One region of the Stenotrophomonas sp. 169 genome, then DNA from elsewhere that is predicted to be linked to it. Evidence: riboswitches for the same ligand, from Rfam matches in the RefSeq annotation. Region 1 holds a riboswitch; the other holds the start of a gene.
What was found. Region 1 has a riboswitch for thiamine pyrophosphate ahead of ICJ04_RS00785 (TonB-dependent siderophore receptor). Riboswitches for the same ligand answer to the same signal wherever they lie in the genome.

Region 1 (8,893 bases):
AGTGAGAATGTCGACATTCGTAGCGATCACTGTCCCCCCATCCTGGATATTGAGCCCATCGGCCAGGTTGGACAGGGTTTCGATGCGGGTGTCGGCAAGCTCTGCCGCCCCGTTTGCAGACGCCACCCCGCCATGCGCATTGGCACCGAGCGTCGTGATCGAGCTGCCCTGCACGGCCAACGTCCCACCCTGCATCACCCGCAGTCCAAACGCATCAGCTTGGGTGGTCGTGAAGTCGCTGTCTGTGATGTCACCTGAACCTCCCTGCCACACATCCAGACCATGGCCCGCAGACTCGAACGACGAGCCGATGATCACACCATTGCCGCCCTGTAGATCCACGCCCTTGCTGCGTGCGCCGGTGGTTTTAACCTGCACGTTGGTCATCTCCAGGAGGGCACCGTCGCGCGCACGGGCGCCGTGGGCCACCATCCCTGAGGTGGCGATCGAGCTGTCAGAGATCGTCAGCCGCGAGCCGGCATCGCCCGTGGCCACGCCACGCGACTGGGCGCCGGTCGTTTCAATCTGCAAGCCTGTACCCGTAAAACTTGATCCCCCCAGCACGTGGACGCCGTCACTTACTTCTTCGGTCGTGGAGATACGAGCATTGGCGCCGGTCATGGTGGCCTGCTCCATGACGAGCATGGCATGACTACCGCGTCCGCTTGTCGCAATATCCACGTCAGAGAAGGCAACCGCAGATCCTTCAGTGATCGATTTCATACCCGCCGACTCTGTGCCCGACGTGGAGAGGGACGCACCAGAGACAACCACCATTCCGCCAAGGCGCGCGTTCACAGCGTTGCTCTGGAATCCCACGGCGCTTGATTCGCCGCCGGTGAAATCGACACGGCTCCCGCTTCCCTCGGCATGGACACCGTGGGAGCTGTTGGCTCCATTGCCTGTGGCATGGACATCGGTCGCAGTGATCGTGCCGCCATTTACCGCTGACAGGCCGTGGCTCCAATCGCGCACGTCGCTGTCAGCGTCAATGTCCGACACCTCGCGGTGTACGCCATCGGCCACTACCGGCGTCGCGCTTGTGTTCCAGGAGGTCATCAGAAGCGCGCTGCTGACCGCAAGCGCCAGAGCATGTCGATTGGAGATCGAGGTTTTCATGTCGCCAGCCCATTTTGAGAATTCAGGCTTCACGATATTTTCTGGTGCTTGAGGACGGTATCGAAGAACTTCTAAATGGTGCGCAGCCAAGGTAACGAGCATCGACCCATTGGGTCCACAGTCATTTTTCGGAGCCGCTGGCTAAAAAAAGTGGCCGCCCCCGAGAGCGGCCAATCCTGTCCTCCTTGATGGGTCGCAAAAAGGAAACAGGTAATTCCTCGGTAGTCTCGTCCCACCGGTTACCAAGGTAAAAGGGGCCGTTCAACGGCCCCTTCCCGCACCGCCCCGAGGGAGGGCGCATGCCGCGCAGCCAGACTTCCAGGCTGATGACGGCTGCGAAGCATGCCGTTCGGGAAAGGCGGGATTACATATCAGCGCGTTCTCGCGCCATGTTCAACCGAAGGATTTCTATATTTCTGTCGCCTTCTGCGCTAAGGAAATCACAGCGGCAGACCACGTACCCAATGCGAGCTGAGATATCGAAGTATCGCTATGGAGAAGCGGGCCGCAGGTAAGTAGGTTCGCTAGTCCGCGTCCATGGCGCGTCCTCTCACCCCTTCAATCCTTCCGAGTCAACCACCATGCGCGAAACGGGTGTCTTCCGTATCCATAGATCCACGTCCGGTGAATCCTCAAGAGTGGAATCGGGCAATGGAGTGTCTTCGTTTGACTGTCATCGCTGCGGAACAAGGAACATGCCAGGAGCCAGATCGATCTTTGAGATCAGTGGCGGAATGGTATTGACGTGCCTTCGCTGCAACACGCGACAGGCTGTAAGCCGTGCGCTGCTTGCAGCGGATGGTTGCAGCCATCGATTTACAGCAGCGGCCGAACAGGCGTGAGTCTGCTCCTGCTCGCTTAAGACAGAGAAAAGGGGTCGGCGCATGCGGCCCCTCTTGCCCCCAAAAAGCTGCACCGGCACTTCTTCCGAGCTTATCGATAGTGATCCTCACTCTTCGTGTTTTCCTGCCTCCCACCCTGTCGGTGACAGGTACACGATCTGCCTGCGATCCGTCGCCGCCCGTTCGATGATTCGAGGAATCTCCGGAAACGCCTCCTGCACCTGGGGCAGCAGCGCCCAGCCGGCCATGTCAGCGATCCGATAGCGATAGGTCACGTCCGCTGTCCGATATTCCCCAAGCCGCAGGGGACCCGACCAGTCCACAATGCGCTCCAGCTCCTTTCTGCCCCAACACAGATCTCGCCCTGGCGCGCTGCTGCCTGTGCGCACGCGTCGCTCGGCGGCCGGCCGCTGGTGGATATAGGGGATAGCAGCATCGGTCAGCGTGTAGCGCTTCACGCGTGCATCCGGCTCCAGAAATGCGTCACCGCTGCCCATCCACTCTCCCCGGATCAGCCCGGCCGCCTCAAGTGCAACAAGAGACCCTTCTACGCCACGAAGGCGTTGCACAAGATCCACGTCGATCGGCCAGGCACGCAAGCCCAGACACAGATGCCCGTCCTGCTCGAGACGCCGCGTGATGGCATATGCGAAATTCTCCTCATTCGCTGTCTGCTGGTTGCTGCAGCCGGCCAGCAGCACGGCAAGCAGCACCGCGCATCCTTTGATAAGGCTCATCACGTCCTTGCTGGCGTGGAAAGAAAAGAGGGCCGGCGGGGGCCGGCCCTACCCACTACTGCCCCAAGGGGATCAAGGCAGCAACGGCGCATTGCTGAACGAGAGACTGACCAGCGTTGACGCCGTACCGTCGGGAAACGGCGGGGAGTTCATCTCAGCGCACGGGCGCAGCCGATGCCATGGAAGCAGTTCGAAAATGCATGTGCGCTATACCCATGCATCACGAAGTCGTGCAGATTGAGCCGTGACGATACTGATCAGGCTTGAGTGCGAAGCGCAGTCGAGTAATTCCTCTAGGGGGTACGTGAGCCCTTCGCGGGGGTCACTGCTTTTTTCTTTTTTCTTGAAAGGAGCGGCATGGCACGAGGGCTGACATCGGAGGCCGTGATGTTCGTTGACCTGTCGATCGACGGTCAGTGTTACAGGGCAAGGGTCTGGAACTGCGGTGAGCACCGGTGGTGCCTCGTCGCTGCGGAGCTTCCGGACGGCACACGCCTCCCCGGATCCGGACGGGAAGGCTTATGTGTGGATGTGCTGCTGGAGGCGCATGAACGGGTGTCCGACTATCTGGCTTCCAGGATCAAGCGCATCTGATGACCCGCGGAAGGGCACGAAAACGTTCACGAGAAAAAAAAGGGGGCCGGTGACCTTCCTGGTCCCGGCCCCCACCCTTGGTGCGCAACCGCGCCGGCTCCCCTCCGGGGCTGCGGCGATCAAGGTCGCCTAGCAGACACCCGAACACGATGCTGCTCAATGGAAACACTTCGATATGAGCGCGGCGTGCGCTGGATGGCCCTTGTCCGAAACAGGTGTACCTACCGCGCCAGCTGATCCGCCAGGCCGCGATAGATCGGCGTACGGCAGACCAACCCGGAGACACTGCGGGCGATCAGCACCGTGGCCAGGATCGGCAGCAGCATGTCGCTGGTGTTGGTTAGCTCTAATGAGATCACCGCAGACGTCAGCGGCGCCTGGGTGACACCGGTGAGATACGCGCACATGCCCAGCAGCACGAACGCAGTGGGATCCACCCCGGGCATCAGCACGGCCAGGTTGTGGCCCAGCCCTGCACCGACCGCCAGGGCCGGCGAAAACAGCCCGCCGGGAATGCCCGCAATGTACGAGGCCAGGTTGGCCATCAGCTTCATCAGGCCGAACTCGTGGCCGACCTCGGCATGCCCCTGCACCAGGCTGCGGGCCTGCTCATAGCCGGTCCCATACGCACCGTCGCCGAAGGCGAACGCGAGCAGCACCACGGTCAACCCGCACCCGGCCGCGAGCAGGATCGGATGCTGCGCGCGCAGGCGCCCCAGCCAGCGCGGCTTGCCGGCCACGGTGAGCAGCACAGCGCGCGCGAACAGGCCGCCCAGCAATCCCGCCACGACCCCGCACAGCACGATCGCTGCCCAGCCCTGCCCCAGCGGCAGACGCGCGGAGACGTGGCCGAAGTAGGTGTAGTTGCCGAGCAACCCCAGCGACACCACGCCGCCGACGATGACCGCCGTCAGCAACGTGCCGGAGAACCGATGTTCGAAGCGGCCGCTCAGTTCTTCGATGGCGAACACGATGCCCGCAAGCGGCGTGTTGAATGCCGCCGCGATGCCTGCCGCGCCACCGGCCAGCAGGAAATGCGACAGCTCGCGCGGATCCTGGAAACCGAAGCGGCGCCCGAACAGATACATCAGGCTGGCACCCACGTGCACGGTGGGGCCTTCGCGCCCCACGGACGCCCCGCCCAGCAGCGACAGACTGGTCAACGCCAGCTTGCCGACCGACACCAACGGCGACAGGTTCACCGCGCGGAACTGCTCATCCGGCTTGTCCAGCGCCGCGATGACCTGGGGAATGCCGCTGCCGCGGGTGGGCTTGAGCACGCCGCCCGTGGCCCATGCCAGCAACGCGAAGATGCCCGGCGTCAGCAGCAGCGCCCACCAGGGCGAGTGCTGGATGATGCGCTGGAAGACCTGGAACGCCGCGTCACTGGCCTTGGCGAACACGATGGCGACCAGGGCGACGACGACCGCACCGCCCCACAGCGCCGCTCGACGACGCCAGCGCTCGCTGGTCAAGTGGGCCTGCAGCCAGTGGCGGGCCGTGTTGAATCTGGACATGGGGCCATTCTGCGCCGATGTCGAAGACGGGGACAGAGCCTGATCTGGCGGGAAGCCGCCTGCGGCAGCATCGGTCCGACGGCGTACCATGGGGCGCCGCGCGGGCAGCTTGCCGTGCGCACCATGCCCCGCGCCCGACCGATATCCATGCACACGTCCGACCACCACGTCCAAGGCCTCGACAACGACCAGGTCATCGCCGATTGGCCTGCGATCAGCGTCGCCGACGTGGCGTGGCTGAAAGGCCGGTACCCGCACCTGGCGGGCGATTGCGAGGTGGTCTGGCACAGCCCGCGTCCGTTCTCTGCCGCAGCCCTGCTGCAGAGCCCGCAGGGCCGGTTCTTCGTCAAACGCCACCACCATCACGTGCGCAGCGCAGCGGTGCTGGAAGAAGAACATCGCTTCATCGCGCACCTGGCCGACGCAGGCGTTCCGGTCGTGCAGGTGCTGCCAGACCATGCCCGCGCCACGGCGGTGGAGCACGGCGACTGGACCTTCGAACTGCATGCCGAGGCACCGGGCGAGGATGTATACCGCGATGTGCCGTCGTGGACGCCCCCGAACGATGTCGAGCAGGCCTGGCAGGCCGGGCGCATGCTGGCCACCCTGCACAACGCGGCCGACAGCTACCACGCGCCACAGCGCGGCACGCACGTGCTGGTGGCCCGCGACGAGCTGATCCGCGCCGAGGATCCGATTGCCCTGCTGAAGACGCAGCTGCCGCAGCGACCGGGGCTGGCCGACTATCTGGCCGGCAGGCCATGGGAAGCAGAGCTGCAGCGCGCCATCCTGCCGTGGCACTTCGGCGTGGCGGCGCGCTTGGCGTCGGTGCCGCATCGGTGGGGACACAACGACTGGCATGTCTCCAACCTGCTCTGGCACCAGCACGGCCGCGCCAACGCGGTGGCCGCCGTGCTGGACTTCGGCCTCGCCTCGCCCGCCAGCCACCTGTTCGACCTGGCCACGGCCATTGAGCGCAATGCCATCGCCTGGCTGGAACTGGAGCGCGGCGGCGCGGCGGTACGTGGCGATATCGCGCTGGCCTTGATCGTCGGCTACCGCGACGCACGCCCGTTGACGGCCGCGCAGGTGCATCTGCTGGCCGATCTGCTGCCGCTGGTGCACCTGGATTTCGCGCTGTCCGAGGTGGAGTATTTCCACGGCATCACCGGATCCACCGCCAACGCCGACGTGGCGTATTACACGTTCCTGCTGGGCCATGCGGACTGGTTCAGAACCGCCCACGGGCAGGCCCTGCTGGCGACGCTGCGCGCGGCGGCCTGAGCGGCTGATTCGCTTCTTCGGCCAATTTGGTGTGAAATGACACCCTGAAGCGGGGGTGCCTGGGTTGACCAGGCTGAGAGAGTCCCTTGGAACCTGATCCGGTTTGCACCGGCGTAGGGAGCTTTGAGCTGCAAGCACATGGACCCGTCGGGTCACTGCGCGCGCGCCGTCGCTTCGTCTTTCTTCCTGTTGATGACGAATCGAATGAACCGCTGCCTGCGCCCTACGCTGTTGACCGTTGCCCTCTGTGCCGCGCTGCCGCTGCACGCTGCCGATGCCCCTGCCGATGCGGCCGACCGCACGCCGACCGAGCTGGCCGCCGTGCGCGTGCAGGCCCAGCAGGCGGCTGCCGCCACCGCACCATCAAGCAGCTTCGGCGCGGGTAGCTGGAAGGACACGCCGGCATCGGTGAACCTGCTGGACCGCACGGTGCTGGACAGCCGCCACGTGCGCACGCTCAGCGAGATCGCCGCCAACGATGCATCACTGGGCGACAGCTACGCCCCGGTGGGCTATTACCAGAACATCGCCATCCGCGGCTTCGCGCTGGATACCGCCACCGGCTACCGCTTCAACGGACTGGCCACCGCCGGCGAGCAGCGCATCGCGCTGGAGAACATCCAGCAGGTCGAGATCCTGAAGGGTGAAGCCGGGTTGGCGGCCGGGGTAATGGCGCCGGGCGGCATCATCAACTACGTCAGCAAGCGCCCGGCCGAGGTGCGCACCGTCACCTTGGGCACGGACACCGAAGGCACGCGCTACACCGCCGTGGACGTGGGTCACTGGCTCACCCCCCGCTTCGGCGTGCGCCTGAATGCCGCATGGGAAGACAGCGGTTCGTACATCGACCATGCCGACGGCCGCCGCAACTTCTACTCGGTGGCCGCCGACTGGCTGATCAGCGACCGCAGCAAGCTGGAAGTGGATGCCAACTACCAGACCAGCGCGCAGCGCTCGGCATCGGGCTATCAGCTGCTGGGGGCGACTGCGCTTCCGCGCGGCGTGGACCGCGCGAAGATGCTGGGCTACCAGGCGTGGCAGCAGCCGGTGGGCATCGCCAGCACCAACCTCACCGCGTTGCATACCTACGATATCAACGCGCGCTGGCAGTCGCGCCTGTCGGCCAGCCACAGCCGCTCGGTGATCGATGACAACGTCGCGTTCGCGTACGGCTGCTACTACGCTGCACAGTGCGCCGATGGCAGCGTACCGGGCAACTACTTCGCGCCCAATGGCGACTACGACATCTACGATTACCGCAGCCCGGACGACACCCGCGTCAACCAGGAACTGCGTGCAGAGCTGCGTGGCCGCTTCGATACCGGCCGTGTCAGCCACGAGCTCAGCATCGGCGCTGACACCTTCCGCCGCACGGTGAACAAGCGCCAGAACGTCAACGAGTACGTGGGTACCGCCAACATCGGCGATGCCCGGGTGCCGCAGTACGCGCCGTCGCCGCTGATGCCCGGCGCTTCCGCGCGCCGCCTTTACAGCAAGCAGGATGCACTGTTCGCACTGGACCGCATGCGCTTCGGCGATGACTGGCAGTGGCTGGTGGGTGGCCGCATGGTCAAGCTGGATGAGCGCGCCTACGACAAGCGCGGCACTCCGGAGCGGCACAGCACTCTGTCGCGGTTCCTGCCGCAGACCGCTGTCATCTGGAACGCCACCGATCAGGTCAACGCGTATGTGAGCTACGTGCGCGGCATTTCGCTGGGCCAGGAAGCGCCGTTCTGGACGTCCAACGAAAGCACCTTCCTGCCGCCCCTTCTGTCGCGCCAGCTGGAGGCGGGCGTGAAGTACGCATCGACCGATACGTTGACCTTGGGAGCGGCACTGTTCCGTACCTCGCAGCCCTTCCAGTACGCCATGCCCGATGACAGCGATGCCGGCTTCACCTTCGTGCAACGCGGCCAGCAGACCCACACCGGCGTGGAGCTGACCGCGAACGGCAGACTGACCGAGCGCCTGCAGCTCAACGCCAGCGCCAGCGTGTTGCAGGCGCGTGCGCGTGATGCGGGCACACCGGCATACGAAGGCCACCAGCTGGTTAACGTGCCCAAGACGCGCGCCAACGTGCACGTGGATTACCAGCTCCCGTTCGCTGCAGGGCTGGGCGTTACCGGCGGCTGGCGCTATGCGTCGGCCAACACAGCTACGGTGGATGGCAGCGTGCGTGCGCCCAGCTACAGCGTGTTCGACGCCGGACTGCGCTACCAGCATGCGCTGCGCGATCGGCCGGTCACCTGGCGGCTTTCGGTGGACAACGTATTCGACAAATTCTACTGGCGTGACACGGGCAGCAGTGCCGGCGATTACTACCTGTTCGCTGGCGCCCCGCGCCAGGCCCGCCTGTCGGTCACCATCGCGCTATGAGCGCGGAACTGCTGGAATGGTCCGCCGCCGCGCTGAGCATGCTCGGTGTGTGGCTGATGACCCGGCGACGGATGATCGGCTGGCCGATCGGCCTGGTGTCGGTGGCACTGTATGCCTTCGTGTTCGCCGAGGCCCGGCTGTACTCGGACACCTTGCTGCAGATCGTGTTCGGCGGCTTCCTGGTGTACGGCTGGATGAGCTGGCGGCAAAGCGCGCAGGCGGATGGCCTGGTCAGCATCGTGCCGCTGCCCGCGCGGCGCCGCTTCATCGATCTAGGTGCCGGCGTGGCGGTGGGGCTGGCACTGGGTGCAGCCATGCATACCTGGACCAACGCCGCGCTGCCGTGGCTGGATGCCATGCTGGCCGCCATGAGCCTGGTGGCGCAGTGGTGGCAGGCGCGTCGCCACGTGGCCGCGTGGTGGAT
Region 2 (8,893 bases), 740 kb from region 1:
TTGGCCAGCGGCGCCGGGAAGGCCGCGTGCAGGGCACGGATGGCATGGGCCACGTTGCCGGGCACGGCGATGTCAGCCGTGCGCAGCTTCGAGATTTCATAGGCGTCCGCGTCGATGTGCACGACCCGGGCGAACGGTGCGAACTCCGCCAGCTTGCCGGTGGCGCGGTCATCGAAACGTGCGCCCAGCACCAGCAGCAGATCGGCTTCCTGGGTGGCCATGTTGGCCGCCCGGGTGCCGTGCATGCCCAGCATGCCCAGCGACTGCGGATGGCCGGCGGGCAGGGCGCCCAGGCCGCGCAGGGTCAGCACGGCAGGGATGCCGCTGGCCTCGGCGAAATCGCGCAGCGCCTGCACCGCATCACCCAGGGCGATGCCGCCGCCGGCATAGATCACCGGCTTTTCCGCCGCGGCGATCGCGGCGATGGCGTCGGCGATGGCCTGCTCGGCGGGAGCCGGCGGCGGCTCCACGGCGGCCGGCACGTGCGCCGGCAGATGGCTGGCGTCGGCGACCTGCACATCCTTGGGCAGGTCGATCAGCACCGGCCCGGGGCGACCCTCACGGGCGATGCGGAAGGCATCGGCGACCACGCGCGGCAGATCATCGACGCTGCGGACCAGCCAGCTGTGCTTGACGATCGGCAGGGTCAGCCCGAACACGTCCAGTTCCTGGAACGCGTCGGTGCCCAGCAGCGGCGTGGCGACCTGGCCGGTGATGCAGACCATCGGGACCGAATCCAGCATCGCATCGGCGATGCCGGTAATCAGGTTGGAGGCACCCGGTCCGGAGGTGGCGATGCACACCCCGACGCGGCCGCTGGCACGGGCGAAGCCATTGGCAGCCAGCGCAGCGCCCTGTTCGTGGCGGACCAGCACGTGTTTCAGCTGCGAATCCACCAGTGCATCGTAGAACGGCATGATGGTGCCACCGGGGTAGCCGAACAGCGTCTGCACGCCTTCGGCCTCCAGGGCCTGGGTCAGCCAGCGCGCGCCGTTGGGCGGCGCGCTGCGTGGTGCGGGGTTGTTCATGGGAAACCTTGCAGAGCGGGTGGGGGAGGGCCGCGCGGGTTACGCGGCCTGACCTTGCAACCAGACCATCTTGGCGCGCAGTTCCTTGCCTACCTTCTCGATGGGGTGATCCAGGTCGGCCTGCTTGAACTTGTTGTAGTTCGGCAGGCCCGCTTCGTACTCGGCCACCCAGTTCTTGGTGAAGGTGCCATCCTGGATGTCCTTCAGGACTTCCTTCATGCGCTCCTTGGTGCCGGCATCGATCACCCGCGGGCCACTGACGTAGTCGCCGTACTGCGCCGTCTCGGAGATGAACTCGAGCATCCGCGAGATACCGCCTTCGTAGAACAGGTCGACGATCAGCTTCAGCTCGTGCAGCACCTCGTAGTAGGCGATCTCCGGCTGGTAGCCGGCTTCGACCAGCGTCTCGAATCCTGCCTGCACCAACGCCGAGGCACCGCCGCACAGCACGGCCTGCTCGCCGAACAGATCCGTCTCGGTCTCTTCCTTGAACGTGGTCTGGATCAGGTTGGCGCGCGCGCCACCCAGGCCGGTGGCATAGGCCAACGCATGCGTGGCGGCGTTACCGCTGCGGTCCTGGTGGACGGCCCAGATGCACGGTACGCCGCGGCCGATCTCGTATTCGCGACGGACCAGCGCACCCGGTCCCTTGGGCGCGACCAGCACCACGTCCAGGTCATCGCGTGGGGTGATCATGTCGAAATGCACGTTCAGGCCATGCGCGAACAGCAGTACCGCGCCCTGTTTCATGTTCGGCGCCAGCACGTCCTCGTAGAGCTTCTTCTGCACCATGTCCGGGGTCAGCACGGCGACCAGGTCCGCGTCCTTGACGGCCTCCGCCGGTGCCTTGACGGTGAAACCATCGGCCTGTGCCTTTACTTCGGTCGGACCGCCGGGGCGCAGGCCCACCACCACGTCGAAGCCGGATTCGCGCAGGTTCAGCGCATGCGCGCGGCCCTGGCTGCCGTAGCCGACGACAGCGATCTTGGTCTGGGGCAGGTCGTTGGTGCTCATCGTGGTGGTTCCTTGCAGAGGTGTTGGGTGAGGAGGGAGGGTGTTGCCATGTTCTGAAACGAAAAAACCCGCGCCGGGACCGGTGCGGGTTCTGATCGAGTACCTGTGTGTCTGTTGCTTACACGCTGGCTCGTCCCGCTCCGGTGGGCTGGCTAATAAGTACGAGTACGAGGAGCGAACGCAGCGAGGCGGCGCCGGTGATGGCGGGCTCGGAGTTCGTCGGCGGTGGCGTGTGGCGCTGCAACATGGGTTCGAGGAAAACATGCGCAACGGGGTCTGTCAACCCTTCGCGGAACATGCGGATTGGTTACCCGTGCATCCATGCGAAACCCTTGTCTGGCCTGCATTGTTGCGCCTGAAACGACCTGCCGGCCATGGTCGCGCAGGCGTCGATCGCCTCATCCGCGCGATATCCCCAGCACCCACCTTCCCAGGGTGACCTATGCCGCATAGGCAGCAGCACGCAGACGCGCGACTATCGATCATCTTCCTCATGGATGCCCTCGACGTGACCCGACGAATTGCCCGCGGCCTGCTCGCCGCCGCCCTGCTTGCTGCCTTGCCGACACTGTCCTTGGCGGCTGATCGCATTACCGGCCAGGGGTTTGCCACCCGCTCGGAGGTGATCGCCCCGCACGCGATGGCCGCCACCTCGCAGCCGCTTGCGACGCAGATTGCGTTGGATGTGATGAAGAACGGCGGCAGCGCCGTTGATGCGGCCATTGCGGCCAATGCCGCGCTGGGCCTGATGGAGCCCACCGGCAATGGGGTAGGCGGTGATCTGTTTGCGATCGTGTGGGATCCGAAAACGCAGAAACTGCATGGTTATAACGGCTCGGGGCGTTCACCCCGTTCGCTTACCCTGGCGGAGTTCAAGCGCCGTGGACTGAAGGAAATTCCGGCCACGGGTCCGTTGCCGGTGTCGGTCCCGGGTGCGGTGGATGGCTGGTTCGCGCTGCACGAACGGTTCGGCCGCAAGCCGATGGCGGACAACCTGGCGCCGGCGATCCGCTACGCGCGCGAAGGCCATCCAGTCGCTGAAGTGATCGCCTACTACTGGGATCGCTCCGTGCCGCGCCTGTCCGTGTATCCGGGATTCAAGGAGCAGTTCACGGTGGACGGCCATGCCCCGCGCAAGGGCGACATGTGGAAGAACCCCAACCTGGCCGACACGCTGCAGAAGATCGCCGACGGCGGGCGTGATGCGTTCTACAAGGGCGACATCGCGCGCACCATCGATACCTATTTCAAGGCCAACGGCGGCTACCTGAGCTTCGATGACATGGCCGCGCACCACGGGGAATGGATCGAGCCGGTCAGCAGCAACTATCGCGGCTTCGATGTCTGGGAGCTGCCGCCCAACAGCCAGGGCATCGCCGCGCTGCAGATCCTCAACGTGCTGGAAGGGTACGATTTCTCGAAGATTCCGTTTGGCTCGCCCGAGCATGTGCACCTGTTCGTCGAGGCGAAGAAACTGGCGTTCGCCGATCGCGCGCGCTTCTATGCCGACATGGCATTCCAGCCCGCCGCACCGGTGGCCAGGCTGATTTCCAAGGAGTACGCGGCCCACCGACGCGCGCTGATTTCGATGGACAAGGCATTGAAGGAAGTACAGCCGGGCACGCCGAAGCAACTGGAGGAAGGCGATACGATCTATCTGACCGTCGCCGATGCGGACGGGATGATGGTCTCGCTGATCCAGTCGAATTACCGCGGAATGGGCAGCGGCATGGCCCCGCCGGGGCTGGGGTTCATCCTGCAGGACCGTGGCGAAATGTTCGTGCTGCAGAAGGATCATCCCAACGGGTATGCGCCGGGCAAGCGGCCCTTCCAGACGATCATCCCGGGCTTCATCACCAAGGACGGCAAGCCGTATGCCAGTTTCGGGGTGATGGGCGGTGCGATGCAGCCGCAAGGCCATGCGCAGATCGTGATGAACCTGGTGGACTTCGGCATGAACCTGCAGGAAGCCGGCGATGCGCCGCGGATCCAGCACGAAGGGTCAACCGAGCCGACGGGCCAGGCGACGGCGATGATCGACGGGGGCGAGGTGAACCTGGAGACCGGATTCGCGTATGACACGATCCGGGCGTTGATGCGCAAGGGCCATCGGGTCGTGTTCGCGGACGGTCCGTACGGTGGCTACCAGGCGATCATGCGCGACCCCGATACCGGCGTGTATTACGGCGCGTCGGAGAGCCGCAAGGACGGGCAGGCGGCGGGCTACTGACGTCGAACGGTCGGGCGGTCGAACGGGTGAGACCCCCCTCGCGGTGGGCGCTGACAGCGGGCTGCTTGCTTGGGGCCGGGCGGTGAGGCTGGGCGGTGAGGCTGGGCGGGGTCCGGCAAAAGCCGCTCCTGCGTGCCTCGTTTCGCGCCATCCATGGCGCTCAACGCCCCCGCCCAGCCCCACCGCCCGGCCCCCTGACAGGTTCCGTGGCCGCCCGCCGCGTATGAAAAAAGAGAAAAGCGGTAGCGCTGACCCATGGTCGGCGAGCGCAGCGGGCCGTTGGCGGAAACATTCCGCCGAGCACGGCTCGGCGCTACCGCGATGACGGTATACCGTCGGGTGGAGGGAGCCCCTGAGTCAGGGGCGGCCGCGAAGCGGCGGGGTGTGGGTGCTGGTGAGACGGGGCCCACGGTTTGCGAAGCAAAGCGTGGGAGCGGCAGCGCGAATGCGATGACGTGGACCCGCGCCATGGATGGCGCGAAACGAGGCACGCATGGATGCAGCTCTTGCCGTCCCCCGCCAATCCACCCCGCCCCACCAGCACGCAGCACTGCAGCCGTTGCAGTTGAAGTTGCACTTGCACTTGCAGTTGAAGTGGCTTCAAGCGGGCCGCCGGGCTGCAAGCCCGGCCACCCATCCACAGGTCAGTCGCGCGCTGCGGCCCGTGCCGACTCCTCGCGGGTCTCTTCCTGTGCCGCCATCTCGCGTTCGATCCAGGACTCGATCATGTGCCGCGCGCGCTGCGCCTTGCGCCGCTCACGTGTCCATTCCTCGTCCAGTACGCGGTACAGCGACACCATCACCAGCACCATCAGGAAGGCAAATGGCAATGCGGTGATGGTGATCATTCCCTGCAAGGCTGACAGGCCACCCGCGAGCAGCAGCGCAGCGGCGATGAGCGCCACGGCAACACCCCAGGCAAGCTTGCGCTTCTGCGGTGGGTCGCCGGGCTCGTCCGTGGACATGCTGGCCAGGACCAGCACCGCCGAATCCGCCGAGGTCACGAAGAAGATCATCAGCAGCACCAATGCGACGCTGGAAAGGACCAGTGGCATCGGCAAGCTGTCGAACATGGTGAACAAAACCGTCTCGTACCCGTTGCCCAGTGCTGCCACCAGATCGACATGGCCGAACAGCTGTGACCACAACGCCGTGCCGCCGAATACGGAGAACCAGACAAAGCCGAGCACGGTCGGCGCGATCACTACGCCGATGACGAACTCGCGCACGCTGCGGCCGCGCGAAATGCGTGCGATGAAGGAGCCGACAAAGGGGGCCCAGGCGATCCACCACGCCCAGTAGAAGATGGTCCAGTCCGCCACCCAGGTGCTGCCCGAGAACGGCGACATGCGCAGGCTCATCGTCACCAATTGGTTGAGGTAAGAACCCAACGTGGTGGTGAAGGTGTCGAAGATGAAGCCGGTCGGCCCAAGCACAAGCACCATCGCCAACAACAGCGCGGCCAGGCACAGGTTGAAATTGGACAGCCATTTCACCCCACGGCCCACGCCGCTGAGGGTAGAGGCCATGTACAACACGAACGCCACGGCGATGATGACCATCTGCGTGGGAATGCTGGCGGGGATCCCGAACACCCGCTCCAACCCTGCCGCGATCTGTACGGTGCCGAAGCCCAACGTGGTGGCAACGCCGATGGCGGTGGCGACCACGGCGGCGATGTTGACGACATGACCTATCCAGCCACGATGGTGCCGGCCGATGATGGGCTGCAGCATGTCGCTGACCAGCCCACGTCCATTCCGGTTGAACTGGAACCACGCCATCGCCAGGCCGATCAGCGCGTAGATCGCCCAGGGGTGCAGGCCCCAATGGAAGAAGGCATAGCGCATGGATGCGCGCGCGGCCTCCATCCCCATCGGCTCCAGTCCCTCCGGGGGCTTGGCGAAATGCGAGATGGGTTCTGCAGCGCCCCAGAACACCAGGCCGATACCCATGCCGGCGGCAAACAGCATCGACAACCAGCTGGCCCGGGAAAAATCCGGTTCAGCGTCTTCTCCGCCGATGCGCAGGCTGGCGAAGCGGCCGAATGCGAGATACATGAGAAACGTCAGAGACAGGAACACGACCAGCAGATACAGCCAGCCAACACCGCGGACGACCTCGGCCAGCATGACCTGGACCACTGAATTGAAAGGGCCCGGCATCAAGCCGGCGAGCAGCACCAGTACGGCGACCAGTGCGATGGAAATTCGAAACACCATGAAGGGGCTTCTCCGTTCAGGATATGAGGGAGCGAGCAGAAGCTTGCAGCGCATTGCCAGCGAAAAGCCAGCAATGCAGACGGATTGCCAGCGGTTGGAACCAGAGGGCAGGCGCAGGAACGCGCGGCCGCAGTGTACGTGCTGCATCGTCACGGCGCTGTCAGTGTCGTCGGCGACAACGCTTGTGTGCTGTAATGCGCGCCGAAGCGGGGGTACCGCGGCCATAGGGCTGCGGTTGAGATAGTCCCTTGGAACCTGATCCGGCTGATACCGGCGTAGGGAAGCTTCGCAATGCCGACCGTGCGTGGAGTCCGCCCCTGGCGTGTCCGTGCGCGTGCGCCAGTGCGCCGCCGCTTCGTCCCTGACCTTACTGGACGATGCCCGATGAACGCACCGCGTGACAGCCTGCAGCAGCAGGCACAGCAGCTCTCCGCCGCCGTAACCCGGCCCATTCCCGGATCCCGCAAGGTGCACGTCACGGGGTCCCGCGACGATGTGCAGGTGCCCATGCGCGAAATAACGCTGGCACCCAGCCCGGCGATGTTCGGCGGCGCGGACAATGCGCCGCTGACGGTCTATGACACGTCCGGTCCCTATACCGATCCCGATGTGCGCATCGACCTGTCCCAGGGCCTGCCGGCGCTGCGGGCGGGCTGGGTGGAAGAACGCGGCGATACAGAAGCGCTGCGCCGCGTCACCTCCGCCTTCGGTCGTTCGCGCGAGCTCGACGCGCGCCTGGATGCCGTTCGCTTCGGCTCCCGCAACCCACCGCGCCGTGCGGTCGTCGGCGCCAACGTCACCCAGATGCACTACGCACGGCGCGGCATCATCACCCCGGAGATGGAGTTCGTGGCGATCCGCGAGAACCAGCGGCTGCAGGAGGTGCGGGATGCCGGATTGCTGCAGCAGCATCGCGGGCAGGCCTTTGGTGCCTCGATTCCGCAGACCATCACCCCGGCGTTCGTCCGCGACGAGATCGCACGCGGGCGGGCGGTGCTGCCGAACAACATCAACCATCCGGAAAGTGAGCCGATGATCATCGGCCGTAATTTCCTGACCAAGATCAACGCCAACATCGGCAACAGTGCGGTGTCTTCAGGCATTGCCGAAGAGGTGGAGAAGCTGGTCTGGGCGATCCGCTGGGGCGGCGATACGGTGATGGACCTGTCGACCGGCAAGCACATCCACGAGACACGCGAGTGGATCATCCGCAACTCGCCGGTAGCCATCGGCACTGTGCCGATCTACCAGGCACTGGAAAAGGTCGACGGACAGGCGGAAGCACTCAGCTGGGAAATCTTCCGCGACACGCTGATCGAACAGGCAGAGCAGGGTGTGGACTACTTCACCGTGCACGCGGGCGTACTGCAGCGCCATGTGCCGTTGACCGCCAACCGGGTGACCGGGATCGTCTCGCGCGGTGGCAGCATCCTCGCCAAGTGGTGCCTGGCGCATGGCAAAGAGAACTTCCTCTACACGCACTTCGAAGAGATCTGCGAGATCATGAAGGCCTACGACGTGACGTTCTCGTTGGGTGACGGCCTGCGCCCGGGCTGTATCGCCGACGCCAACGATGCGGCGCAGTTCGCTGAACTGGACACGCTGGGCGAACTGACAAAGATCGCCTGGAAACATGATGTGCAGACGATGATCGAGGGGCCGGGCCACGTGCCGATGCACCTGATCAAGGAGAACATGGACAGGCAGTTGCAGGTGTGCGGCGAAGCACCGTTCTACACCCTGGGGCCGCTGACCACCGATATCGCTCCGGGCTATGACCACATCACCAGTGCGATCGGCGCGGCCATGATCGGCTGGTACGGCACGGCAATGCTCTGCTATGTCACGCCCAAGGAGCACCTGGGGCTGCCGAACCGCGAGGACGTGCGTGACGGCATCATGGCGTACCGCATCGCCGCGCATGCCGCCGACCTGGCCAAGGGCCACCCCGGTGCCCAGGTGCGCGACAACGCCTTGAGCAAGGCGCGGTTCGAATTCCGCTGGCAGGACCAGTTCAATCTCGGCCTGGATCCAGAGAAGGCGAAGTCCTTCCATGACGAGACCCTGCCGAAGGACGCGCACAAGAGTGCCCATTTCTGTTCGATGTGCGGGCCGCACTTCTGCTCCATGAAGATCAGCCAGGAGGTGCGTGACCAGGCTGGATGACCCCATCACGCCCTTCATGGGTATGCTGCCGCGATCGCTCCGAGAGGCCCGCCCATGCCCATTCCGCCCACCCTTCGCTGGCTGGCCATTGCCCGTCGCCACCCCTCTGCGTGGCTGCTCGGCGTGCAACTGCTCGGCGTGCTGATGTATCCGGCGATGGACGAGACAGCCGCAGGGCGTGCGGCGGTGGGCACCTTCGGCATCGCGGTGCTTGGCCTTGCCCTGTGGGTGGT

Region 2: another riboswitch for thiamine pyrophosphate. It lies ahead of thiC (phosphomethylpyrimidine synthase ThiC); the one in region 1 lies ahead of ICJ04_RS00785 (TonB-dependent siderophore receptor).

The regions. Positions count from the first base shown of each region.
Region 1 covers NZ_CP061204.1:201,184-210,076, reverse strand. Annotated here, with positions in the region: gene ICJ04_RS00810 (autotransporter outer membrane beta-barrel domain-containing protein) at 1-1,221, opposite strand, end outside; gene ICJ04_RS00805 (hypothetical protein) at 2,069-2,698, opposite strand; gene ICJ04_RS00800 (hypothetical protein) at 3,086-3,292, shown strand; gene ICJ04_RS00795 (chloride channel protein) at 3,514-4,809, opposite strand; gene ICJ04_RS00790 (phosphotransferase) at 4,957-6,093, shown strand; TPP riboswitch at 6,135-6,230, shown strand; gene ICJ04_RS00785 (TonB-dependent siderophore receptor) at 6,298-8,469, shown strand; gene pnuC (nicotinamide riboside transporter PnuC) at 8,466-8,893, shown strand, end outside.
Region 2 covers NZ_CP061204.1:936,881-945,773, forward strand. Annotated here, with positions in the region: gene ilvG (acetolactate synthase 2 catalytic subunit) at 1-1,028, opposite strand, end outside; gene ilvC (ketol-acid reductoisomerase) at 1,068-2,042, opposite strand; gene ggt (gamma-glutamyltransferase) at 2,551-4,272, shown strand; gene ICJ04_RS03910 (BCCT family transporter) at 4,917-6,494, opposite strand; TPP riboswitch at 6,693-6,794, shown strand; partial or broken gene thiC (phosphomethylpyrimidine synthase ThiC) at 6,879-8,648, shown strand; gene ICJ04_RS03920 (ion channel) at 8,715-8,893, shown strand, end outside.